Labrys monachus: one gene and its partner. The protein of the gene in region 2 interacts with the protein of the main gene of each other region in a pairwise test. Links are inferred from orthologs where the notes say so. Each region holds a gene or a part of one and is shown on either strand. Other genes may lie near its edges.

Evidence for each region.
Region 1: the proteins of eno (region 2) and rpe interact in binary tests that used the Escherichia coli proteins (3 or more experiments, as listed by UniProt). The link is inferred for Labrys monachus from one-to-one orthologs.

What each region holds. Positions count from the first base shown.
Region 1 is NZ_JAUSVK010000001.1:4,147,971-4,164,718, forward strand. Bases 13,925-16,748 are described here. They hold rpe (ribulose-phosphate 3-epimerase), read left to right. Parts: upstream 13,925-14,914; coding sequence 14,915-15,583; downstream 15,584-16,748. Other genes in these bases: J3R73_RS18995 (P1 family peptidase), read left to right, coding at 13,925-14,850; purB (adenylosuccinate lyase), read left to right, coding at 15,707-16,748. In the rest of the region: J3R73_RS18920 (xanthine dehydrogenase family protein molybdopterin-binding subunit), read left to right, coding at 1-554; J3R73_RS18925 (FAD binding domain-containing protein), read left to right, coding at 644-1,441; J3R73_RS18930 (AAA family ATPase), read left to right, coding at 1,891-2,805; J3R73_RS18935 (vWA domain-containing protein), read left to right, coding at 2,792-4,006; J3R73_RS18940 (XdhC family protein), read left to right, coding at 4,009-4,365; J3R73_RS18945 (XdhC family protein), read left to right, coding at 4,369-5,076; J3R73_RS18950 (NTP transferase domain-containing protein), read left to right, coding at 5,156-6,778; J3R73_RS18955 (hypothetical protein), read right to left, coding at 6,891-7,052; J3R73_RS18960 (branched-chain amino acid ABC transporter permease), read left to right, coding at 7,211-8,128; high-affinity branched-chain amino acid ABC transporter permease LivM, read left to right, coding at 8,133-9,521; J3R73_RS18970 (ABC transporter ATP-binding protein), read left to right, coding at 9,518-10,432; J3R73_RS18975 (ABC transporter ATP-binding protein), read left to right, coding at 10,429-11,151; J3R73_RS18980 (DUF6867 family protein), read left to right, coding at 11,154-11,498; J3R73_RS18985 (branched-chain amino acid ABC transporter substrate-binding protein), read left to right, coding at 11,649-12,767; J3R73_RS18990 (cytochrome c biogenesis CcdA family protein), read right to left, coding at 12,839-13,642; more of J3R73_RS18995, read left to right, coding at 13,852-13,924. UniProt on the Escherichia coli protein: Catalyzes the reversible epimerization of D-ribulose 5-phosphate to D-xylulose 5-phosphate.
Region 2 is NZ_JAUSVK010000001.1:3,982,349-3,990,837, forward strand. Bases 5,574-8,409 are described here. They hold eno (phosphopyruvate hydratase), read right to left. Parts: upstream 7,714-8,409; coding sequence 6,433-7,713; downstream 5,574-6,432. Other genes in these bases: pdhA (pyruvate dehydrogenase (acetyl-transferring) E1 component subunit alpha), read right to left, coding at 5,574-5,657; J3R73_RS18185 (FtsB family cell division protein), read right to left, coding at 5,923-6,237; queF (preQ(1) synthase), read left to right, coding at 8,041-8,409. In the rest of the region: lpdA (dihydrolipoyl dehydrogenase), read right to left, coding at 1-1,161; J3R73_RS18165 (endonuclease domain-containing protein), read right to left, coding at 1,158-1,646; J3R73_RS18170 (pyruvate dehydrogenase complex dihydrolipoamide acetyltransferase), read right to left, coding at 1,748-3,124; J3R73_RS18175 (pyruvate dehydrogenase complex E1 component subunit beta), read right to left, coding at 3,135-4,538; more of pdhA, read right to left, coding at 4,608-5,573; more of queF, read left to right, coding at 8,410-8,489. UniProt on the Escherichia coli protein: Catalyzes the reversible conversion of 2-phosphoglycerate (2-PG) into phosphoenolpyruvate (PEP). It is essential for the degradation of carbohydrates via glycolysis.

The DNA of each region.
Region 1 (16,748 bases), 170 kb from region 2 along the record:
TCCAGGCCTATATCGCCCATAAATTCTCCGGCCAGGACCTCGAGCCGGGCCTGAAGGAAGGCGCCTTCTACGATCCCGTCAATTTCACCTTCCCGGCCGGCGTCCACATCTGCGAGGTCGAGATCGACCCGGAGACCGGCATCACCACCGTCGACCGGTGGACGGCGGTGGATGATTTCGGCGAGATCATCAATCCGATGATCGTCGAGGGCCAGGTCCATGGCGGCATCGGCCAGGGTGTCGGCCAGGCGCTGATGGAAGGGGCGTTCTACAATGGCGAAGGCCAGTTGCTGACGGCGTCCTTCATGGATTACTGCATGCCGCGCGCCGACAACCTGCCGTCCTTCAATGTCGGCATGACCAAGACGACCTGCCCGTCCAACCCGCTGGGCATCAAGGGCTGCGGCGAGGCCGGCGCGATCGCCGCCCCGCCGGCCGTCATGAATGCGATCACCGACGCGATCGGGATCGAGGATATCGCGATGCCTGCGACCCCGCAGGTCGTCTGGGACGCCGCCCGCCGCGCCGGCCGCCTGCGCAAGGCCGCGCAATGATCGAGGCGGGCATGCCTCTTGCATGCCCGTTTTTCAGTTTCGGCAGGAGCTCGCCCGAGCGCCTGCCTTCATCGGGAGATGAATGAACCATGTACCCCTTCACCTATCAGCGCCCCACCTCCATCCAGGACGCGGTCGCCGCCTTCGCCGCGGCCGAGGACGCCAAGCTGATCGCCGGCGGCCACACGCTGCTGCCGACCATGAAGCTGCGCCTCGCCAGCCCGGCCACGCTGATCGACCTCAACAAGGTCGAGGGCCTGTCCGGCATCGAGATCCAGGGCGACGACGTCGTGATCGGCGCCATGACGCGCCATGCCGACGTCGCGACCAGCGCGGCGGTGGGCGAGGCCATTCCGGCCCTGGCGGCGCTGGCCGGCCTGATCGGCGACCCGGCGGTGCGCTCGCGCGGCACCATCGGCGGCTCGATCGCCAACAACGACCCGGCCGCCGATTACCCGGCCGCGGCCCTGGCGCTCGGCGCCAGCATCATCACGGACCGGCGGACGATCGCGGCGGATGATTTCTTCACCGGGATGTTCGACACCGCCCTCGAAGAGGGCGAGATCGTCACCAAGGTCTCCTTCCCCATCCCGGGCCGGGCGGCTTATGAGAAATTCCGCAATCCGGCGTCGCGCTACGCGCTGGTCGGCGTCTTCGTCGCCGAAAAGGACGGTGCCGTACGCGTGGCAATCACCGGTGCCGGCTCGAACGGCGCGTTCCGCCACGCAGCGGCCGAGGAAGCGCTGTCGGGCCGCTTCGACGCCGCGGCTCTCGACGGCGTCACCGTGTCGGCCGACGAACTCAACGGCGATATCCATGCCAGCGCGGAATATCGTGCCCATCTGATCGGTGTGCTGACCCGCAGGGCCGTCGCCGCGGCACAGTGATCCCCACGTCGCGAAGGCGGCGGACATAGGCTCCCATGCGCCGGCCCCCCCTCCGAGGCCGGCGCGCGTCCGTGATGTCCGCCGCTTCCCTGCCGATACCCCGGCCCTGCCCCGCGCCGGCAGGCGGCGCCGTTCTTCCCGGCCAAGCCCCCCAGCCTACAGCGGGGCGGCTGCAAGCGCAGCACTCCGTTCCCCCCACGCCGAATCGCCCCCGTCCCGCCGGCGCACGCGCCCTGCCCCATTCGAGGGCCCTGCCGCGGCGTGACGGCGCCGACGCGCCGATCAGCCCGGTCCATGCGGCGACAGGACACAGTTCCGACCCGTCCGGCGCCGGTGCGGCGTGGTCGGGCTCCTTCGCAGCGCGGTTTCGCGCCTGGATCGCGCGATAAGGTTTTGCTACGCCCCGGCCAGACTTATCCTATAGTGGGCCGTGCACTCAGGAGATCATTTTGCCTTCTCTCCCCACCTCGATCGACGAGACCGCTTCGCTCCTCGCCAAGGCCGATTATGTCGCCGGACGCGATCTTTCCACCGTCCTGTTCCTGGCGCTGCGCATGGGTCGGCCGCTTTTCCTCGAAGGCGAGGCCGGGGTCGGCAAGACCGAGATCGCCAAGGTGCTGTCCGCCACGCTCGGCCGGCCGCTGATCCGCCTGCAATGCTATGAGGGGCTCGACATCGCATCCGCCGTCTATGAGTGGAACACCATGGCGCAGATGGTCGAGATCCGCTTGGCCGAGGCGACCGGGGACATCGATCGGGCAAGCCTCGGTTCGGACCTGTTCTCGGAGCGCTTTCTCATCGCCCGGCCGATCCTGGAGGCCGTGCGTCCACAGGTGGGCGGCGCCCCCATCCTGCTGATCGACGAGCTCGACCGCACGGACGAAGCCTTCGAGGCCTATCTGCTCGAAGTGCTTTCCGACTTCCAGGTCACCATACCCGAGTTCGGTACCATCAAGGCGGGCGAACCGCCCATCGTCATCATCACCTCGAACCGTACCCGCGAGATCCACGACGCCCTGAAGCGGCGCTGCCTCTATCATTGGGTCGATTATCCGAGCGCCGGCAACGAACTCGAAATCCTGCGCCGCAAGGTGCCGCATGTGCCGGAGAAGCTGTCGCGCGAGATCGTCGCCTTCGTCCAGGCCCTGCGCGGCGAGGACCTGTTCAAGGCGCCCGGCGTCGCCGAGACGCTGGACTGGGCGACCGCGCTCACCGAGCTCGACGCCGTCGCGCTCGATCCTGCCCTCGTCTCCGACACGCTCGGCGTGCTCCTCAAATACCAGGACGATATCGCGCGGCTGTCGGGCAGCGAGGCCAAGCGGATCATCGACAACGTCAGGGCGGGCGTCGATGCCGCCACCTGACGACCTCCAGCCGGGACGGCTCGCCGACAATATCGCCTATTTCGCCCGATGCCTGCGCGAGGTCGGCATGCCGATCGGCCCCGCCTCGGTGCTCGATGCCATCCGGGCCGTCGAGGCAGCGGGGCTGGGCGCCAGGGAGGATTTCTACTGGACGCTGCATTGCGTCTTCGTCACCCGGCACGAGCAATCGCTGCTGTTCCGCCAGGCCTTCGACCTGTTCTGGCGCAAGCGTGCCTTGACGGAGAAGCTGATCGCCATGATGTCGCCGGTGGCGGCGTCGCTGAAGGAGAAGGACAAGCCGAAGGCCGGTTCGCAACGCGTCAACGACGCCTTCTACAAGGAGCCTCCGCGCCAGCGGGAGGAGGAGCGGCTGGTCGAATTCGACGCCAAGCTGACGATGTCCGAACGCGAGGTCCTCAAGGACAAGGACTTCGCGCAGATGACGTCAGCCGAAATCGCCGCCGCCCAGCGCGAAATGGCGCGGCTGCGCTTGCCTTTCGACCAGGTGCGCACCCGCCGCCTCGTCGCCGGCGGCGACACCGTCATCGATCTGAGGCGCACCTTGCGGGCCAGCATGCGCAGCGGCGGCAACCTCATCGACATCGCCTGCCGCCGCCCGGGCCAAAAGCACCCGCCCATCGTCGCCCTGTGCGACATTTCGGGTTCGATGGCGGATTATTCACGGCTTTTCCTGCATTTCCTCCATGCGATCTCCGAGAAGGGCCGCCGGGTCCACGCCTTCGTGTTCGCGACGCGGCTGACCGACATCACCCGCGCCCTGCGCGCCCGCGATCCCGACGAGGCGCTGGAGCGCGCCGCCAGGGACGTGAAGGACTGGGACGGCGGCACGCGCATCTCCCATTGCCTCGAACGCTTCAACAAGGATTGGTCCCGGCGCGTGCTCGGCCAGGGCGCCCTGGTGCTGCTGATCACCGATGGGCTCGAACGGCAGGTCGACACCGTGCTCGCCCGCGAGCTCGACCGGCTGCACCGCTCCTGCCGGCGGCTGATCTGGCTCAATCCGCTCCTGCGCTTCGACGCGTTCGAGGCGCGGGCCGCCGGCATCAAGGCGATGCTGCCCCATGTTGACGAATTCAGGACGATCCACAATCTCAGGAGCATGGGCGATCTGGTGAAGGCACTGGATCGCAGCGCCGATGCCGCGGCCGATCCGCGGGCATGGCTCAGAAAGGCTGGATAGACATGATTCCCGCATCCCCCGACTCTCCCGGCGGATCCCTCGCATCCGACCAGGAAATCCTCCAGCGCGCCCAGGACTGGCGCGAGCAGGGCAAGGGCGTCGCGCTCGCCACCGTGGTCGAGACATGGGGCTCGGCCCCCCGCCCGACGGGCTCCAACCTAGTGATCGACGAGGACGGCAATTTCCTCGGCTCGGTCTCCGGCGGCTGCGTCGAAGGCGCGGTGGTGACCGAAGCGCTCGACGTCATCAGCGATGGCAAGCCGAAAATGCTCGAATTCGGCGTGGCCGACGAGACCGCGTGGCGGGTCGGCCTGTCCTGCGGCGGCACTATCCGCGTCTATGTCGAGAAACTGGACTGAACCATGAAACTCGCCACCCTTCAGGCGCTCAACCGCGCACGGCAGGACCGCCGGGCCGTGGCCCTGGTGACCGATCTCGACAGCGGCGAGGAACGGCTCGTCGCCGAATCCGCCATCGCCAGCGATCCGCTCGGCGCGCTCCTCGCCGTCCAGATGCGGCAGGGCAAGTCCGCCCGCGTCGAGCAGGACGGCCGGTCCTATTTCGTGACGGTGCATGTGCCGCCGGTGAAGCTGGTGATGACCGGCGCCGTGCATATCAGCCAGGCCCTCGTCCCCCTCGCCCGGCTCCTGGGCTATGATCCGGTCGTCGTCGATCCCCGCACCGCCTTCGCTTCGCCCGAGCGGTTTCCGGATGTGCGCCTCGTGGCCGACTGGCCGGACGTCGCCCTGCCCCCGCTCGGCATCGACCGCTACACCGCCTTCGTCGCCCTGACCCACGACCCCAAGATCGACGATCCCGCGCTCGCGCACGCCCTGGCGCGCGACTGCTTCTATATCGGCGCCCTCGGCTCGCGGAAGACCCATGCCCGGCGCCTGGAGCGCCTGCGCGCCGAAGGCATTTCCGACCAGGCGCTCGCCCGGATCCGCGCTCCGATCGGCCTCGACATCGGCGCCATCAGTCCGGCCGAGATCGCCGTCGCGATCATCGCCGAGATCACTTCCGCGCTCAGGCTCGAAAGCGGCGAGAAGAAGCCGCGGCTTCCGGCCTGAGGTCACACTCTTTCTTCCGAAGATCCTCCCGCAAGACTTCTCCCATTCGCAAGACTTCTCTCATTCGATTGTCACAACGATGTTCTTTGGCGACGTTCCCATCGAGGAAGCCCTGGAAGGCGTGGCGGTGCATTCCATCCGCAAGGGGGCGCTCGTCCTGAAGAAGGGCACGCGCGTCCGGGCGGCCGAAATCGCCGCCCTCCGCCGCGAGGGCATTGCGCGCATCGTGATCGCGCGCCTCGATCCGACCGATGTCGGAGAGGATGCCGCAGCCGAACGCGTCGCCCAGGCGCTCAGCGGCGACGAGGTCCGCGTCGAGGACGCCTTCACCGGACGGGCCAACCTGTTCGCCCGGCGGGCCGGCGTCCTCGTTCTCGACCGCGCGGTCATCGACGCCCTCAACGCCGTCGATGAGAGCATCACCTTCGCGACCTTGCCGGCCTTCAGCGCGGTGAAGGCGGGCGAGATGATCGGCACGGTCAAGATCATTCCCTTTGCGGTCGACGAGACGGTGCTGGCGCGTGCGCTCGCCCTCCTCGCCCGGCCGGTGATCCGCGTGGCGCCGTTCCGGCCGCTTCGCGTCGCCGCCATTTCGACCGTTCTTCCCGGTCTCAAGGACAGCGTCATCGCCCGCACGCTGCAGGTCCTGAGGGATCGCCTGGCGCCGGCCGGGGCCAGCCTGATTCTCGACGAGCGCGTGCCGCACGAGGCCTCGGCCCTGAGCGCCGCCCTGACGCGGGCCGAGGCCGCCGGTGCCGATCTCGGCATCATCTTCGGCGCCTCCGCCATCGCCGACCGGCGGGACGTCATCCCCGCAGCGATCGAGGCGGCGGGCGGGCAGGTCCGGCATTTCGGCATGCCGGTCGATCCGGGCAACCTCCTCCTGCTCGGACAGCGAGGCGCCATGTCGGTTCTCGGCGCGCCGGGATGCGCCCGTTCGCCCAAGGAGAACGGCTTCGACTGGATCCTCCAGCGCCTGCTGGCGGGCGTGCCGGTCACACGCGCCGACATCATCGGCCTGGGCGTGGGCGGGCTGCTGATGGAGATCGTGTCCCGTCCCCAGCCGCGCACGAATGCGCAGATCGAGGCCGAGACGCGTCCCACCGTCGCGGCGGTCGTCCTCGCGGCCGGCCGTTCCACCCGCATGGGCGGGCCGAACAAGCTGCTGGCGGACTATCGCGGCAAGCCCCTCGTTCGCCACGCCGTGGAGGCCGCGCTCGCCTCGAAGGCCTCCGGCGTCACCGTGGTGACCGGTCACCAGGCGGAGGACGTCCGCGCCGCCCTCGCCGGCCTCGCGGTCGCCTTCGTGCACAATCCGGATTTCGCCGAGGGGCTCTCCACCTCGGTTCGCGCCGGCGTCGGAGCCCTGCCGCCGCACTGCGACGCGGCGCTGATCTCGCTGGCCGACATGCCCCTCGTCGACGCCGCGCTGATCGACCGCCTGATCGACGCCTTCGAGCCGGCCAAGGGGGCGCTCGTGGTGCTGCCCATGGTCGATGGCCGGCGCGGCAACCCCGTGATCTGGGCACGGCGCTTCTTCGGCGATCTCGCCGGCCTGCAAGGCGACGCCGGCGCGCGGCAGATCCTTGCCGCCAATGCCGACGCCGTCGTCGAGCTGCCCGTCGAGACGCAGGGCGCATCGATCGACATCGACACCCCGGAAGCCCTGGAAACATTGCGCGGCCAAGCAAAGCCGATCTGACGATAATCTATATTTCTACGGGCAATCTCTGCTTGTGGTTTGAACCATTCCACGTTGGATTTCGACTTCGATTGCTGGATGCCGAATTTTTGATCGGGAATAGAGAGATTCGTCAAAAGTTGGAGAGCCATTCCGGCCCGTTCCCCGCCGGCGCGCCACGGCCGAGGCCGAAATCGGTGGCGATCAGGCTGGTTTGACGCGTTTTCCGCCATTTAATGCCCAGAAATTGCCCTTCTGCCCAAAAAATTCGTGAATTCCACAATCTTGCCGCCATGATCGCGCCAGTCGATTGTCAGGTTCCATTCCCCTTGCTATGAACAGGATACGTCGATTGACTGCCTGTCTCTTAGGCACAAGCTCCGCCGGATTCTTGCGGAGACCGTGTCGGAGAAAGAACAAAGGCGGCGACGGCAAAGGGGAAGTTCATAGACGATGGTAGAATTCGTCCAGCAGCTCATCAACGGGCTGACGATCGGGTCGCTATATGGCCTCGTAGCCATTGGCTACACCATGGTTTTCGGCATTATCGGCATGGTGAATTTCGCTCATGGCGATCTTTTCATGCTCTCCGCCTTCATCGCACTGATTGTCTTTGTCGCGGTCACGACGTGGCTGGGCATTGCATCGGTCGCGCTGGCGCTCCTGCTCATGCTGGTCATCGGCATGGTCCTGACCTCGCTGTGGAACTGGGCGATCGAGCGCATCGCCTATCGGCCGCTGCGGGGCTCCTTCCGTCTGGCGCCGCTGATCTCGGCCATCGGCATGTCGATCGCTCTTTCCAACTTCGTGCAGGTCGCGCAAGGCACAGAAGGCAAGGCCTTCAAGGACCCGATGCCCGGCACGATCACGCTACTGAGCGAAAACGGCATCGATGCGACGGTATCGTACAAGCAGCTGATGATCCTGGTGGTCACCATCGTCCTGCTCGTCGGCTTCTGGTACCTGGTCACCAAGACGCCGCTCGGACGGGCGCAACGGGCTTGTGAACAGGATCGCAAGATGGCGGCTCTCCTCGGCGTCGATGTCGACCGCACGATTTCGCTGACCTTCGTGATGGGCGCGGCCCTCGCGGCGGTCGCCGGCGTCATGTACCTGATCTTCTACGGCAACATCAATTTCCACGACGGCTTCGTGCCCGGCGTGAAGGCCTTCACCGCCGCGGTCCTCGGAGGCATCGGTTCCCTCACCGGCGCGGTGATCGGCGGCATCCTCATCGGCTTGATCGAGACGTTCTGGGCAGGCGCCTTCGGGTCCGACTACAAGGACGTGGCAGCCTTCTCGATCCTCGCGATCACCCTGATCTTCCTTCCGCAGGGCCTGCTCGGTCGGCCAGAAGTGGAAAAGGTGTAGGCACATGGCGAGCAGCAATAAGACGGGCACGTCGCTGACGGGCGCCATCGCCGATATTCTGTTGTGGGGCGTGATCGCCATCGGCCTGTTCGGCCCGATCATCGGCTTCCAGACCATTTCCGACAACACGACCCAGAGCACGATCCTCCAGTCGCGCTGGACGGCCTTGGCCGGCATGGTGGTGGCCGTCATGGTCATCCGCGCGCTGATCATGCTCTACCAGGCCGGCAAGGGCCGGGAGAGCGGACATTCGAGGCTCGCCGCCGTCGGCGGCGTGCTCGCCCGCTGGGGCACCTCGCGCGTGCCGCTCTTCCTCGGCCTCGGTTTCGCGATCGTGTTTCCGATCCTGACGATCCTCGGCCTCGGCCCGAACGCGTCGATGAAGTGGATCAGCAATTACGGCATCATCATCCTGATCTACATCATGCTGGGATGGGGCCTCAACATCGTGGTCGGCCTCGCCGGCCTGCTCGATCTGGGCTATGTCGCGTTCTACGCGGTGGGCGCCTACACCTATGCGATCCTGTCGACGCGTTTCGGGCTATCCTTCTGGATCCTCCTGCCTCTCGGCGGCATCCTCGCCGCGTTCTGGGGCATCATCCTCGGATTTCCGGTGCTGCGCCTGCGCGGTGACTATCTGGCCATCGTCACGCTGGCCTTCGGCGAGATCATCCGCATCGTGCTGATCAACTGGGAGCCGGTGACCGGCGGCCCGGCCGGCATCAACGACATCCCCCAGCCCAGCATCCCCGGCATCCCCTTCGACGCGTCGCCGCACGGCTTCGCGGCGACGTTCGGCCTGCCGAATACGCGCTTCCTGTCGGGCTTCGTCTATCCGAACGTCGCGCTCTATTATGTCGTCCTGGTCCTCGTGCTGATCACCGCCGTGGTGTCCTCGCGCCTGCGCCGGCTGCCGGTCGGGCGCGCCTGGGAAGCCCTGCGCGAGGACGAGATCGCCTGCCGCTCCCTCGGCGTCGACACCACCAAGACCAAGCTCGCCGCCTTCGCCACCGGCGCGATGTTCGGCGGCCTCGCCGGGGTGTGCTTCGCGGCCCGCCAAACCTCCGTCAGCCCGGAAAGCTTCGTGTTCATGGAGTCGGTGATGGTTCTGTCCATCGTCGTGCTCGGCGGCAGCGGCAGCCTTCTCGGTGTGGTCATCGCCGCGATCGCCATGCAGGGCGGCCTCGAGCTCCTGCGCGAGCTCACCTTCCTCAAGCATATATTCGGTCAGGATTTCGATCCCGACCAATACCGCTACCTCATCTTCGGCCTCGCCATGGTGCTGATGATGCTGTGGCGACCGCGCGGCCTGATCTCGAGCCGCAGCCCGACAGCCTTCCTCAGGGAACGCCGCGCCGTCTCGGGTGACCTCGTGAAGGAGGGCCACGGATGAACCATCGCTGGATCGACGATCCCATCCTGAAGATCGAAAACGTCACGATGCGCTTCGGCGGCCTGACGGCCGTCAGGAATCTCACCTTCGAGGCCGGCAAGGGCGACATCACGGCGCTCATCGGGCCGAACGGGGCGGGCAAGACCACGGTCTTCAATTGCATCACCGGCTTCTACAAGCCCAGCGAAGGCCGCATCGCCTTGCGGCACGGCTCGGCGGCGGCTTGGGACCAGATGGAGGCGCTGACGGCGAGCGCGCGCCAGAGCTCCTCCGCCGGGGACAACAAGCTGTTCCTGCTGGAGCGGATGCCGAATTTCGAAGTCAACCAGAAGGCCCGGATGGCGCGGACGTTCCAGAACATCCGCCTGTTTTCGGGCATGACGGTCCTGGAGAACCTGCTGGTGGCCCAGCACAACGTGCTGATGCGCCAGTCGGGCTATTCGATCTTCGGCCTTCTCGGCCTGCCCTCTTATGCGCGTGCCGAGAAAGCGGCGATGGAGAAGGCGAAATACTGGCTGGAGAAGACGAAATTGACGCCACGTGCCGACGACCCTGCCGGCGACCTGCCCTATGGCGACCAGCGGCGCCTCGAGATCGCGCGAGCGATGTGCACGGATCCGGTGGTGCTCTGCCTCGACGAGCCGGCGGCGGGCCTCAATCCGCGTGAAAGCCTCGAGCTCAACCTGCTGCTGCGTTCGATCCGCGACGAGCACGACACGTCCCTTCTCCTCATCGAACACGACATGTCCGTGGTGATGGAAATCTCGGATCACGTGGTGGTGCTCGACTATGGCGTGAAGATCGCCGACGGCACGCCGGACGAGGTCCGCAACGACCCCAAGGTGATCGCCGCCTATCTCGGTGTCGATGACGACGAGGTCGAGCAGGCCGAAGCGGAGGTGGGCCTATGAGTTCTCCCCTCCTCGCCGTCCGCGGCGTCAACACGTTCTACGGCAAGATCCAGGCGCTCAGGGGCGTCGATGTCGAGATCAACCAGGGCGAGATCGTCACGATCATCGGCGCCAACGGTGCCGGCAAATCGACCCTGATGATGACGGTATTCGGCTCGCCCCGCGCCCGTGAGGGACAGGTCTGGTTCGACGGCAAGGACATCACCAGGCTGCCGATCCACGACATCGCACGGCTGAGGATCGCGCAATCGCCGGAAGGCCGCCGCATCTTCCCGCGCATGACGGTCTATGAAAACCTCCAGATGGGCGCGTCCATCGACGGCTACGCCCATTTCGCCGAGGACCTGGAGAAGATGTTCACGCTCTTTCCCCGATTGAAGGAAAGAGCGGCGCAGCGCGGCGGGACACTTTCGGGCGGTGAGCAGCAGATGCTCGCCATCGCCCGGGCCCTGATGAGCCGGCCGAGGCTCCTCATGCTGGACGAGCCCTCGCTGGGTCTCGCCCCGCTGATCGTCAAGCAGATCTTCGGCGCCATTCATGACCTCAACGCCCAGCAGGGCCTGACGGTCTTCCTCGTCGAGCAGAATGCCTTCCATGCCCTGAAGCTGGCCCATCGCGGCTATGTCATGGTCAATGGGGTCATCACCATGTCGGGGACGGGCAGGGAATTGCTCGCCCGCCCGGAGGTCCGAGCAGCCTATCTGGAAGGAGGACACTGACGATGCAAGGCATCATCTACGAAGATACCGTCTTCCACTTCCTCCTCATCACCCTGATCATGGGGGGGGCCGCCGCCTGGATGTCGGGCAGGGCCTGTGCCTTGACCTGGCGGCCCCGTACGGTCCTGGTAGCCTATCTGCTCATCCTCGCCGCGGCCGTGCGATACATCCACTTCGCCCCCTTCGGCGGGACGCTGATATCGCTTCACTATTATCTCGTCGATCTCTGCATCATCCTGGTCATCGGCTTTCTGGGCTATCGCCATACGCGGGCCCGCCAGATGACGACGCGTTATGCCTGGCGATTCGAGTCCACGGGTCCCCTGAGCTGGAAATCGAGAGGCTGAGGGGTATTCGTATTTGAGATTTCGCGGCCGGGAGAGCCGTCGAAAGCGGGTGACAATCACGGCAAACTGAGCAGAATGTCCTCAGGCGGCGTGATTGTTTCAGCCGATACCGGCTTCTTACGGAAGCCGTTCATCCACAGGGAGAACCACATGAAGAAAATCTTGTTGACGAGCGTGGCGCTGGCTGCCGGCCTTGCGTTCGCCGGCACCGCCAGCGCCCAGATCAAGATGGGTGTTGCCGGTCCCATGACCGGCCCCAACGCCACCTTCGGCGCGCAGCTCTTCAACGGCACCAAGCAGGCCGTCGAGGACATCAACGCCGCGGGCGGCATTCTCGGCCAGAAGATCGAGCTCGAAGTCGGCGACGACGTGTCCGATCCGAAGCAGGGCGTCGACGTCGCCAACAAGTTCGTCGGCGACAGCGTCACCATGGTCGTCGGGCACTTCAACTCCGGCGTGACCATTCCCGCCTCGAACGTCTACGACAAGGCCGGCATCCTGTTCATCACGCCCTCGGCGACGAACGTCGCCGTCACCGGCCGTGGCCTGTGGAATGCGTTCCGTACCTGCGGCACGGACGACCAGCAGGGCCGGGTGTGGGCCGATTACGTGCTCGCCCATTTCAAGGGCAAGAAGGTCGCCATCCTTCATGACAAGACCCCCTATGGCAAGGGCCTGGCCGACTTCGCCAAGGCGGACCTCAACGCCGACGGCGTGAAGGAAGTCGTCTATGAAGGCATCACGACGGGTGAGAAGGACTATTCGGCCGTCGTCACCAAGATCAAGTCGGCCGGCGCCGATGTGCTCCTCTGGGGCGGCCTGCAGACCGAAGGCGGCCTCATCGTCAAGCAGATGCGTGAGCAAGGCCTGAAGACGGTCATGCTCTCGGGCGACGGCATCACCACCGCCGAATTCGCCACCATCGGCGGCGATGCCGTCATCGGCACCCTGATGTCCTACGGTCCGGATCCGAAGAAGAACCCGGCTGCCGCCGAGGTCATCAAGGAATTCAAGACCTACAATCCGGAAGCCTACACGCTCTATGCCTACGCGGCCGTGCAGATCTTCAAGCAGGCCGCCGAAGCAGCCAAGTCCGTCGACACCCAGAAGATGGCTGACGTGATGCATTCCGGCATGGCGTTCCACACCGTGCTCGGCGACATCTCCTACGACAAGAAGGGTGACCGCACGAGCCTCGACTACGTGATGTACACGTGGAAGAAGGGCCCCGACGGCCAGATCTCCTACTTCCAGAACGAGACCAACTGAGCGAGCCTCTCGCTCCGGCGCCTCGAACAAGCAGCACTCACGCCCCGGTTCGCCGGGGCGTTTCTTTTGTGTCAGCCCAGCCTCGTCAGCACCGGAAAGGTGCTCTGCAGCCAGATCGAGACATCGGCCATGCCGCCGGTGAGGAAGGCCAGGCCGGCCACCACGAGAAGGCCGCCCATCACTTTCTCGACCGTGCCGACATGCGTGCGGAAGCGGCGCAGGAAGCGCATGAACGGGTTCATCGCAAGGGCGGCGACGACGAAGGGCAGGCCGAGGCCCGCGGTATAGATACCCAGGAGAAAGGCGCCGTAGCCGACGCTCGCCTCCCGCCCGGCGACGGCCAGCACGGTCGCCAGCACCGGCCCGATGCAGGGCGTCCAGCCGAAGGCGAAGGCAAGGCCCATCACATAGGCGCCCCAGGGCCCCGGCGTGGCGCGGCTGTGGAAGCGGGCGTGGCGATACAGCATCGCGATGCGAAAGACGCCGAGGAAATGCAGGCCCATCGCAATGATGATGACGCCGGCGACCAGGGCGAAGGGATCGACCGACACCGCCCAGCTCATCGGCAGGACACCGGCATCCGCCGCATGCATGAGCCAGCCGGCAAGCACGCGCCGGGCCGAGACCAGCAGCGAGCCCACCAGTGACGCGCTGGCCCCCAGCGAAATGAAGATGGTGGCGAGACCCGCCATGAAGAACACCGCGCAGATCACCACCCGCCGCCGCACGACGCGGTCGACCGTCTCGCCGGTGATCTCGTCGATGGTGGCCCCGGCGAGATAGGTGAGATAAGGCGGCACCAGGGGAAGCACGCAGGGCGACAGGAACGAAGCGAGGCCCGCGAGGAACACTGCGGGCAGGGTTATGTCGGCCATCGATGCATCCGTGCGTGCGTGAACGATCGGGCGCCCCGCTCGGCCGAGCCGGGCGTACCGCTTTCTGCTCTACAGCGCCATGCGCCGCCGCCCAAGTCCGTTTGCACCGCGATCATGCGGTCGTGATCGGCGGCGATGTCGCAGCGGGTGTTGACAAGGCGGGCGGGAGGCTCAGGGTGGAGCCCCTCGTAATCTGCCGGAGGCCCCCTTTGCAGAACCTCATCACCGATGTCGAGGGCATCGCCGTGGGCAACGCCCGGGACCTCGCCCTGGGATCGGGGACGACCGCGATCCTCTTCGACGAGCCCACCATCGCCGCCGTGGATGTGCGGGGCGGAGCGCCCGGCACGCGCGAGACCGATCTCCTCGGGCTCGAAAGGACGGTGGAGCGTGTCGACGCCATCGTCCTCTCCGGCGGATCGGCCTTCGGCCTGGAGGCGGCGGGCGGCGTCATGGCCTTCCTGGCGCAGCATGGACGCGGCTTCCGCGTCGGCGACGCCTGCGTGCCGATCGTGCCGGGGGCGATCCTGTTCGACCTGCTCAATGGCGGCGACAAGGCATGGGGCCTGCATTCGCCCTATCGCGACCTCGGACTCGAAGCCGCGGGCCGGGCCGGCCCGGCGTTCCTGCTCGGCACCGAAGGCGCCGGCACAGGCGCGACGACGGCCTCGCTCAAGGGCGGCCTCGGCTCTGCCTCGGCGCGCATCGGCCCCTTCACCGTCGGCGCGCTGGTGGCGGTGAACGCCCTCGGCAGCGTCACCATCGGCGACGGGCCGCATTTCTGGTCTGCTCCCTATGAGAGGGATGCCGAATATGGCGGCCTCGGCCTGCCGCATCCCTGGCCGGCGGACGCGCTGGCGCTGCGCTACAAGGGGGTGCGGCCGGAGAATACCACGATCGCCGTCGTCGCCACCGATGCCCGCCTCTCCAAGGCGCAGGCCAGGCATTTCGCCGTCATGGCGCAGGATGGCCTTTCGCGTGCCATCCACCCGGTGCATACGCCACTCGACGGCGACACGGTGTTCGCGGCGGCGACCGGCAAGGTCGGCATTGCCGATCCCGTGGCGGACCTGATCGGGCTCGGCACGACGGCGGCCCATGTGCTCGCCCGCGCCTGCGCCCGCGGCATCTATGAGGCGTCGTCCCTGCCCTACGCACCGGCCTTGCCCGCGTGGCGCGAACGGTTCGGCCATTTGCAAAGCGCGTAAGGCTCTGGCACGACACGGGCGAACCGATACGTCATCTCGTCATCCATCCCCGGCAGGAGCCCTCATGCCCCGTCCCATCGTCATCGCCCCGTCCATCCTTTCCGCGGATTTCGCCAGCCTCGGCGCCGAAATAAAGGCCATCGAGGATGCTGGCGCGGACTGGGTGCATTTCGACGTGATGGACGGGCATTTCGTGCCGAACCTCACCATCGGGGCCGGCGTCGCCGCCGCGATCCGGCCGCATGTGCGCACCAAGCTCGACGTTCACCTGATGATCTCGCCGGTCGATGCCTATCTGGAGGACTTCGCCGAGGCGGGCGCCGACGGCATCACCGTCCACGCCGAGGCGGGACCCCATCTGCACCGCTCGCTGCAGATCATTCGCGGCCTCGGCAAGCGGGCCGGCGTCGCGCTCAATCCCGGCACGCCCGCCGATGCCATCGACTATGTGCTCGACCTCGTCGACCTCGTGCTGGTGATGACCGTCAATCCCGGATTCGGCGGACAGGCCTTCATCCCGGCGATGCTGTCCAAGATCTCCGCCGTGCGCTCCAAGATCGGCGACCGGCCCGTCGATATCGAGGTGGACGGCGGCATCGCGCCCTCGACGGCGCCGCTGGTCGCCGCTGCCGGCGCCAATGCGCTCGTAGCGGGCTCCGCGGTGTTCAAGGGCGGTCCCGCCGCCTATGCCGCCAATATCGCCGCCATCCGCGAGGCCGCAACCGGCCGCTGAGGGGGACGGACAGAACCGCGTGCCGGTCGGAAGCCGGCACGCCATCCCGCATAAATCTCGCGAAGACGGGTACACTTTCGCCGCGATCGTGCCTACAAGGACGCTGAATTCAGAGGTCCTTCGATGATTACTCGCTACAGCCGCCCCCAAATGGTCTCGATCTGGGCGGAGCAGACCCGCTTCCGCATCTGGTTCGAGATCGAGGCCCATGCCACCGATGCCCTCGCCGAGCTCGGCGTGGTGCCCAGGGAAGCCGCCGCCACCATCTGGGCCAAGGCCAAGGACGCGGTGTTCGACGTCGCGCGGATCGACGAGATCGAGCGCGAGGTGAAGCACGACGTCATCGCCTTCCTGACCCATCTCGGCGAGATCGTCGGCCCGGACGCACGCTTCCTGCACCAGGGCATGACCTCGTCGGACGTGCTGGACACCTGCTTCGCCGTGCAATTGTCGCGCGCCACCGACCTGCTCATCGCCGATGTCGACGCGCTCCTGGCGGCGCTGAAGAAGCGGGCGTTCGAGCATAAATACACGCCCACCATCGGCCGCAGCCACGGCATCCATGCCGAGCCGGTGACGTTCGGGCTCAAGCTGGCGCAGGCCTATGCCGAATTCGCGCGCAACCGCGAACGCCTCATCGCCGCCCGCCGGGAAATCGCCACCTGCGCGATCTCCGGCGCCGTCGGCACCTTCGCCAATATCGATCCGCGCGTCGAGGAACATGTCGCGGCCAAGATGGGCCTCGCGGTCGAGCCGGTCTCGACCCAGGTCATCCCGCGCGACCGCCATGCGATGTTCTTCACCACGCTCGGCGTGGTCGCTTCCTCGATCGAACGCCTCGCCATCGAGATCCGCCATCTGCAGCGCACCGAAGTGCTCGAGGCCGAGGAGTTCTTCTCCGAGGGCCAGAAGGGCTCCTCCGCCATGCCACACAAGCGCAACCCGGTCCTGACCGAGAATCTCACCGGCCTCGCCCGCATGGTCCGCTCCTACGCCATGCCCGCCATGGAGAATGTGGCGCTGTGGCACGAGCGCGACATTTCCCATTCCTCGGTCGAGCGCATGATCGGCCCCGATGCCACCGTCACGCTCGATTTCGCCCTGGCGCGGCTCGCCGGCGTCATCGACAAATTGCTGATCTATCCCGACAACATGCGCCGCAATC
Region 2 (8,489 bases):
GACGGTGTAACCGGCCTCCCTGGCCTTCTTCTCTGTCAGGCCGACGCTGGCGATCTGCGGCGTGCAATAGGTGCAGCCGGGGATCTTGTCCTTTTCGAGCGGATGGGGGTGCTGCCCGGCGATCGCCTCGATGCAGACCACGCCTTCATGCTCGGCCTTGTGGGCCAGCATCGGCGGCCCGGCGACATCGCCGATGGCGTAGATGCCCGCGACGTTCGTCTTGCCGTAGCCGTCGATGACGACGCAGCCGCGATCGGTCTTCACGCCGAGCTTCTCGAGCCCGAGATTCTCGATGTTGCCGACCACGCCGACCGCCGAGATCAGCCTGTCCGCCTCGATCACCTGCGTCTTGCCGTCGGCGGTCTCGACCGTCGCCTTGAGCGAGTTCTCGCCCTTGTCGACCTTGACGACCTTGGCGCTCGACAGGATCCTGATGCCCGCCTTCTCGAAGCGCTTGCGGGCGTGGGCGGCGATCTCCTCGTCCTCGACGGGGAGGATCTGCGGCAGCACCTCCACCACCGTCACCTCGGCGCCCATGGTGCGGTAGAAGGAGGCGAATTCGATGCCGATGGCGCCCGAGCCGACCACGAGGAGCTTCTTGGGCATGACCGCCGGCACCATGGCGTCGAAATAGGTCCAGATCAGCTTGCCGTCGGGTTCGAGGCCAGGCAGCACGCGCGGACGCGCGCCGGTGGCGACGATGATGTGCTTGGCCTGGTAGATGCCGGGCGCCTGCGCGCCCTTCGGCGCGGCGACCGGCGGCCCCTGTACCGACCGGGTCGACGGGATGACGTTGATCTCGCCGGGCTTGGTCACCGTCGCCACGCCCCAGATCACATCGACCTTGTTCTTCTTGAGGAGGAAGCCAACGCCGGTGTTGAGCTGGTTGGCAACGCCGCGCGAGCGCTTGACCACCGCCGCCGTGTCCGGCCTGATCGTACCGTCGAGCACGAGGCCGTAATCCCCCGCATGCTCGGCATAGTGAAGGATCTCGGCCGAGCGCAGCAGCGCCTTGGTGGGAATGCAGCCCCAGTTGAGGCAGATGCCGCCGAGATGCTCGCGCTCGACGATCGCCGTCTTCAGCCCGAGCTGCGCCGCCCGGATGGCCGTGACATAGCCGCCGGGTCCCGAGCCGATGATGATCACGTCGTAGGAAGTCATGAAACGTCTCCAGAAAGGCTCGGCTGTTGGCTAGAGGAGCGCGACGCTCGGGCCTCCCCTCCCCCTCGCGGGGAGGGGTAAGGGGTGGGGGGCGACGGGTGAAGTGCGGCGAAGATCGTGTCGACGACAGACCGGGTCGCCCTCATGACGTCATGGTTCGAGAAGCGAAGCACCTCGAAGCCGGCATTGGCCAGATATGCATCGCGTTTCTCGTCGTGCCTCGCTTGTCTTTCGAAACCGTGCTGGTTGCCGTCGACTTCGACAATGAGACGCGCGCCCAGATGGACAAAATCTGCGACATAGGGACCGATCGCCACCTGACGCCGAAAATGACTACCGTCTTCAGGTAGGTCCTTTCTCAGGGATCGCCAGAGCCTGCGCTCAGGATCCGTCATGTTCCGGCGCTGGTCGACAGCCAGCGCCTTGGCGCGAAATGTTGCGCCGACATGTGAAGGCGTGCGTGCCCATTTTCCCGCGGGCGGCATCAGCTGTCACGCCTCCCACCCCTTACCCCTCCCTGCAAGAGGGAGGGGAGATCCAAGCGTTGCGTCTCGTTGATGGCGCCAAAGGCATCCATCGCCATACCTCACACCAGCATGCCCAGCGGCTTTTCGATGTAGCCCCGGATCGCCTGCATCAGTTCGGCGCCGAGGGCGCCGTCGACGGCGCGGTGGTCGGTGGAGAGCGTCAGCGACATCAGCGTGGCGATCTTGATCTCGCCGCCGCGCACCACCGGCTGCTGGATGCCGGCGCCGACCGCGAGGATCGTCGCATGCGGCGGGTTGATGACGGCGGAGAACGCCTTGATGCCGAACATGCCGAGATTGGAGACCGCGCCGGTGCCGCCCTGATATTCCTCCGGCTTGAGCTTGCGGCTCTTGGCACGGGCCGCGAGATCCTTCATCTCGCCGGAGATGGCGGACAACGTCTTGTTGCCGGCATCGCGGATGATCGGCGTGATCAGGCCGCCGGGAATGGAGACGGCAACGCCGACATCGGCCTGGCGATGCTTGAGCATGGCGCCCTCGGTCCAGGAGACGTTGGCGTCCGGCACGGCGCGCAGCGCCAGCGCATAGGCCTTGATCACCATGTCGTTGACGGAGATCTTGAAGGACGGCTTGCCGTCCTTCGTCAGCGGCGCGCCATGGTTGATCTGCTCGCGCAAGGCGAGAAGGGCGTCGATATCGACGTCCACCGTCAGGTAGAAATGCGGAATGGTGGACTTGGCCTCCACGAGGCGGCGCGCGATCGTCTTGCGCATGCCGTCATGGGGAACCTCCTCGTAGGAGCCGGGCGCGAACAGTTTCCTGACGGCCTCGTCCGAGGCCGCGGCGGGCACGGGCGCCGCCGCCTTGGCGGGCGCGGCCGGTGCAGGCGCAGCGGCCGCCGGCCTGGCACCGCCGCCGGCGACAGCCGCCTGGATATCGCGCTCGACGATCCGGCCATGCGGCCCGGAGCCGGCCACGGCGGAAAGATCGAGGCCCGCCTCCTTGGCGAGACGCCTGGCCAGCGGCGAGGCGAAGACGCGCGAGTCGCTCCGCGCCGGTGCGGAGGCCACCGCGGGCGGCGCGGCGGCGGGCGGCGCGGCGGCGGGCGCCGCTGCCGGCCTCGAAGCTTCCACAGGCTTGACCTCTTCGGAAGGCTTGGGAGCTTCGGAAGGCTTAGGAGCCTCCTTCGCCGGCGCTGCGCCGGCCCCGGCGGCCACGGCCTTAGCGTCCTCGCCCTCCGAGGCGATCACCGCGATCAGCTCGTTGACGGGAACGTCCGTCGTTCCTTCGGGCACCACGATCCTGGCGAGCACGCCCTCGTCGATCGCCTCGACTTCCATCGTCGCCTTGTCCGTCTCGATCTCGGCGAGGACGTCGCCGGACTTGACGGCGTCGCCTTCCTTCTTCAGCCATTTGGTGAGGTTGCCCTTCTCCATCGTCGGCGAAAGGGCGGGCATCAGGACGTTCGCAGGCATGGTGCGCTCCTCAGCGATAGAGGACGGCCTTGGCCGCCTCGACGACTTCGGCCGCGTTCGGCAAAGCCAGCTTTTCCAGATTGGCCGCATACGGCATCGGCACGTCCTTGCCCGAAACCCGGGCAACCGGCGCGTCGAGATAGTCGAAGGCCTGCTCGTGGATGCGGGCGGCGACTTCGGCCGCGACACCGGACTGTTGCCAGCCCTCCTCGACGACGACGCAGCGGCCGGTCTTCTTCACCGAGGCGACCACGGTCGCCGAATCGAGCGGACGCAGGGTACGCAGGTCGATGATCTCGGCCTCGATCCCCTCGGCGGCCAGCAATTCGGCGGCCTTGAGCACATAGGTCATGCCGATCGACCAGGCGACCAGCGTGACGTGGCGGCCCGGCTTGACCACCTTGGCCTTGCCGATCGGTAGGGTGAAGTCGTCGAGCTTCGGAACGGGATTGCTGTGGCCGTACAGGATCTCGTTTTCGAGGAAGACGACCGGGTTCGGGTTGCGGATCGCCGATTTCAGCAGGCCCTTGGCGTCGGCCGCCGAATAGGGCGCGATCACGGTCAGGCCCGGAATATGCGAATACCAGGCGCTGTAGTCCTGGCTGTGCTGGGCGGCGACGCGGGCCGCCGCGCCGTTGGGGCCGCGGAACACGATCGGGCATCCCATCTGCCCGCCGGACATATAGAGCGTCTTGGCGGCCGAATTGATGATCTGGTCCATCGCCTGCATGGCGAAGTTGAAGGTCATGAACTCGACGATCGGACGCAGCCCGGCCATCGCGGCACCGATGCCGAGACCGGCGAAGCCATGCTCGGTGATCGGCGTATCGACGACGCGGCGGGCACCGAATTCCTGCAGGAGGCCCTGCGTGATCTTGTAGGCGCCCTGATATTCGGCGACCTCCTCGCCCATGACGAAGACCTTGTCGTCGCGGCGCATTTCCTCGGCCATCGCATCGCGCAACGCCTCGCGCACCGTCATGGTGACGAATTCGGTGCCGGCCGGAATCTCTCCCGAAGCGTCATGCGCCTCGGCGGCGGGCGGGACGTCCCTGGCCACGGCGGGGGCGGCGACGGCGGGCGTCACGGCCGGAGCGGCGGCTGCGGGAGCAGGCGCCTGGGCCGCGGGAGCCTCAGTGGCGGGAGCTTGAGCAGCCGGCGCCGGCTCGCTTTCGCCCTCGCCCTTGATGAACGCGATCTTGGTGTTGACCGCGACATTGTCCGTGCCTTCGGGGATGAGGATCTGTGACAGCACGCCCTCGTCGACCGCTTCGACCTCCATCGTCGCCTTGTCGGTCTCGATTTCGGCGATGACGTCACCCGATTTGATGGTGTCACCTTCCTTCTTGATCCATTTGGACAGTTTGCCCTGCTCCATCGTCGGGGAAAGGGCCGGCATCAATACGTCAGGCATAGGTGCCTCGAATTCTGGGATGGATTAACGCGGGAGCGGACGAACCGTGCAAGGCGGCCGACGACATCGTCACTTCAGGATGTCGGTCCACAGTTCCGAGGGATCCGGCTCCGGATCATGGGTGGCGAAATCGGCGGCATCGTTGATGATCTCCCGGATGTCGGAATCGATCTTCTTCAACTCCTCCTCCGCGAGGCCGTGCTCGTTCAGCAGCCGGGCCCGGCTCTGCTCGATCGGGTCATGCTCGGTCCGCATCTTCTGGACCTCGTCCTTCGTCCGGTATTTGGCCGGGTCGGACATCGAATGGCCGCGATAGCGGTAGGTCAGCATCTCCAGGATATAGGGACCCTTGCCGGACCGGGCATGCTCGATCGCCTTGAGGCCCGCGGCATGGACGGCGCGCACATCCATGCCGTCCACCTGCTCGCCGGGAATGTTGAAGGACAGGCCGCGGCGGGAAAAATCGGTCTGCGCCGAGGCGCGGTTCACCGAGGTGCCCATCGCATATTTGTTGTTCTCGATGACGTAGACCACCGGCAGCTTCCACAGCGCCGCCATGTTGAAGCTCTCATAGACCTGGCCCTGGTTGGCCGCGCCGTCGCCGAAATAGGTCAGGCTCACCGAGCCGTCCTGCCGGTAGGCGCCGGCGAAGGCGAGGCCGGTGCCGAGGGAGACCTGCGCGCCGACGATGCCGTGGCCGCCATAGAAGCCCTTCTCGACCGAGAACATGTGCATGGAGCCGCCCTTGCCGTGGGAATAGCCCCCGCGCCGGCCGGTCAGCTCGGCCATCACGCCGCGGGAAGCCATGCCCGTCGCCAGCATGTGGCCATGGTCACGATAGCCCGTGATGATCTTGTCGCCCTCACGCACGGCCTTCTGCATGCCGACGACCACGGCTTCCTGCCCGATATACAGGTGACAGAAGCCGCCGATCAGCCCCATGCCGTACATCTGGCCCGCCTTCTCCTCGAAGCGCCGGATCAGCAGCATCTCGCGATAGGCCTCGAGCTCCTGCGCCTTGTCGAACGCCGGCGACGCCGCGGCGCCCCTGCCGGCCGTGCGGGCAGGCTTGGACGCTTTGCTGGCGCTGGCGACGGCCTTGGTGGCTGTAGCGGCCATGGACCCTCCGAAAATATTGATGGCTTAGCTGACAGACAGCTAGCGCATCCAATACCAAAAAGCGAGGGGCAGGCGCCATGCTGCAGTGCAACATGTTGAATGCGCAACAGAATTGGTAATCAACCGGAATTCAATTAATTGAAGGATCAACTGAAATCGAATTAATTTCGTGACATGAATTCGTTGCAAAATCCGGGTCGGGAGCGGCGGCTGAAAGTAAACGTCGTTTCGCCTCGGCGGCAGCGCAACAAGCGGAAAGCCAAGCCTATTTCGGCAGAAACACAATTACGTCATTTGGATGGACGAAGCCGAGAAGCTCGCGGGATTTTTCTTCCAGCATGTCGGGGTCGATCGTGTCGGCGCGGAGGAGATTCACCCGGCGCTCGAGCGCGGCATGCTGGTCCTTCAGCGACGCCAGCTCGTCGCTCAATTTCTGCTTCTGCTGGTCAAATTGGCGCTGGGCCTGGATGCCGTGGTCCCCGTTGAAGGCCTGGAACGAGAAATAGGCGATTGCCGCCGCCGTCCCGACGAAGAGGGCGAGCTGGTTGAGGAAGGCACGAAGGCGTGTGCGGATGACCATGCCGCCATGATGGCGCGAGGTGGTTGATTTTGTGTTGAGACTTTATGCTGCACTGCAGCATCCAGCGCCCCGGGCGTGGCGAGCCATTCGCCTATCACAGGATCGCCATGCAAAAAGAAATGCCGGAAGGCAAGGTTGCTTTCCGGCATCGAAGTAAAGTGCCGACCGCTCCGTCGGGAGGCGGTGCGGAAAGCGTCAGGCGAGCGCCTTCAAGGCGGCGCGGCCGCCATACAGCGCCTGCGTTCCCAGGGCTTCCTCGATGCGCAGGAGCTGATTGTACTTCGCGGTACGGTCGGAGCGGGCCAGGGAGCCGGTCTTGATCTGTCCGCAATTGGTGGCGACGGCGAGATCGGCGATGGTCGAATCCTCGGTCTCGCCGGAGCGATGCGACATCACCGCGCGATAGCCCGCCTTGTGCGCCATCTCCACGGCGGCGAGCGTCTCGGTAAGGGTACCGATCTGGTTGACCTTGACGAGGATCGCATTGCCGAGGCCCTGCTTGATGCCCATGGAGAGGCGCTCGGTGTTGGTGACGAACAGGTCGTCGCCGACAAGCTGCACCTTGCTGCCGATCTTGTCGGTCAGGAGCTTCCAGCCCTCGAAATCATCCTCGGAAAGGCCGTCCTCGATCGATACGATCGGGTAGTCGGCGGCGAGCGAAGCCAGATAGTCGGCCTGGGCCGCGATGTCGCGCTTCACGCCTTCGCCGGTGTAGTCATAGACGCCGCCCTTGAAGAATTCGGTGGCCGCGCAGTCGAGCGCGAGCATGACGTCGCCGCCCGGCTCGTAGCCGGCCTCCTCGATCGCCGTCATGACGAAGTCCAGCGCCGCCTTGGCAGAAGGCAGGTTCGGGGCAAAGCCGCCCTCGTCGCCGACATTGGTGTTGTGGCCCGCCTTCTTCAACGCCTTCTTCAGCGTGTGGAAGATTTCGGCGCCCATGCGCAGGCCTTCGGCGAAGCTCTCGGCGCCCACCGGCATCACCATGAACTCCTGGAAGTCGATGGGATTGTCGGCATGGACGCCGCCATTGACGATGTTCATCATCGGGACCGGCAGGACGCGAGCCGAAGCGCCGCCGACATAGCGCCAGAGCGGCAGGCCGGAAGACTGCGCCGCGGCCTTCGCCACCGCCAGGGAAACGCCGAGAATGGCATTGGCGCCGAGACGCGCCTTGTTGGCGGTGCCGTCCAGATCGATCATCGTCTGGTCGATCTGGATCTGGTCCTCGGCGTCGAGCCCGCCCAGCGCGTCGTAGATTTCGCCATTGACGGCATCGACGGCCAGCTGGACGCCCTTGCCGCCATAGCGCTCGTCGCCGTCGCGCAGTTCGACCGCTTCATGGGCGCCCGTCGAGGCGCCCGAGGGAACCGCCGCGCGCCCCATCGATCCGTCTTCCAGCAGGACATCGACCTCGACCGTCGGATTGCCGCGGCTGTCGAGAATTTCGCGCGCGATGATGTCGCTGATGGCGGTCATGGGGCTGCTCCTGTTCGGTTGTGACGTCGGTCCGGCTCATAGCGGATGAGAGGAAGAGGCGGAAGAGTAAAACAATGTCATGGGAACGCCATCGATCGGAGCGCTCCCGGGTTGAAAGCGCCGGATTCCAGCGCCTCCCGTTTCGTATATCCCGTCATATCGGCCAGTCCATGGCCGCTGCAGAACGCAAAGCTTGCATCCGCCCCGGAAATGGCGGAATGGCTCGCCTCGACTCTAGCCTGCCATACGCGAAGCTTTCGCGACGGCCTTTTGACGCATGGCGGGATCCGGCCGCGTGCCGGGTCCCCACCATGCGAGCGAGGACCCATGACGTCTTTCGACCCTTCCACGCTGCAGCTGGGCAGCGCCGCCGCCATCCCCTCTTCGCCCAGGGAAGCCCGCCTCGACAGGGTGCCCAACCCGCAGGCGGACACGCTCTATCTCACGCGCTTCACCTGCCCGGAATTCACCTCGCTCTGCCCGGTGACCGGCCAGCCCGACTTCGCCCACCTCGTCATCGACTATGCCCCGAGGGACTGGCTGGTGGAGTCCAAATCCCTCAAGCTCTACCTCGCCAGCTTCCGCAACCACGGTGCGTTCCACGAGGACTGCACGGTCGCGGTCGGCCGGCGGCTGGTAGACCTGCTCGATCCGCACTGGCTGCGCATCGGCGGTTATTGGTATCCGCGCGGCGGCATGCCCATCGACGTGTTCTGGCAGACCGGCAAGCCGCCGGAGAGCCTCTGGCTGCCCGACCAGGGCGTGCCGACCTATCG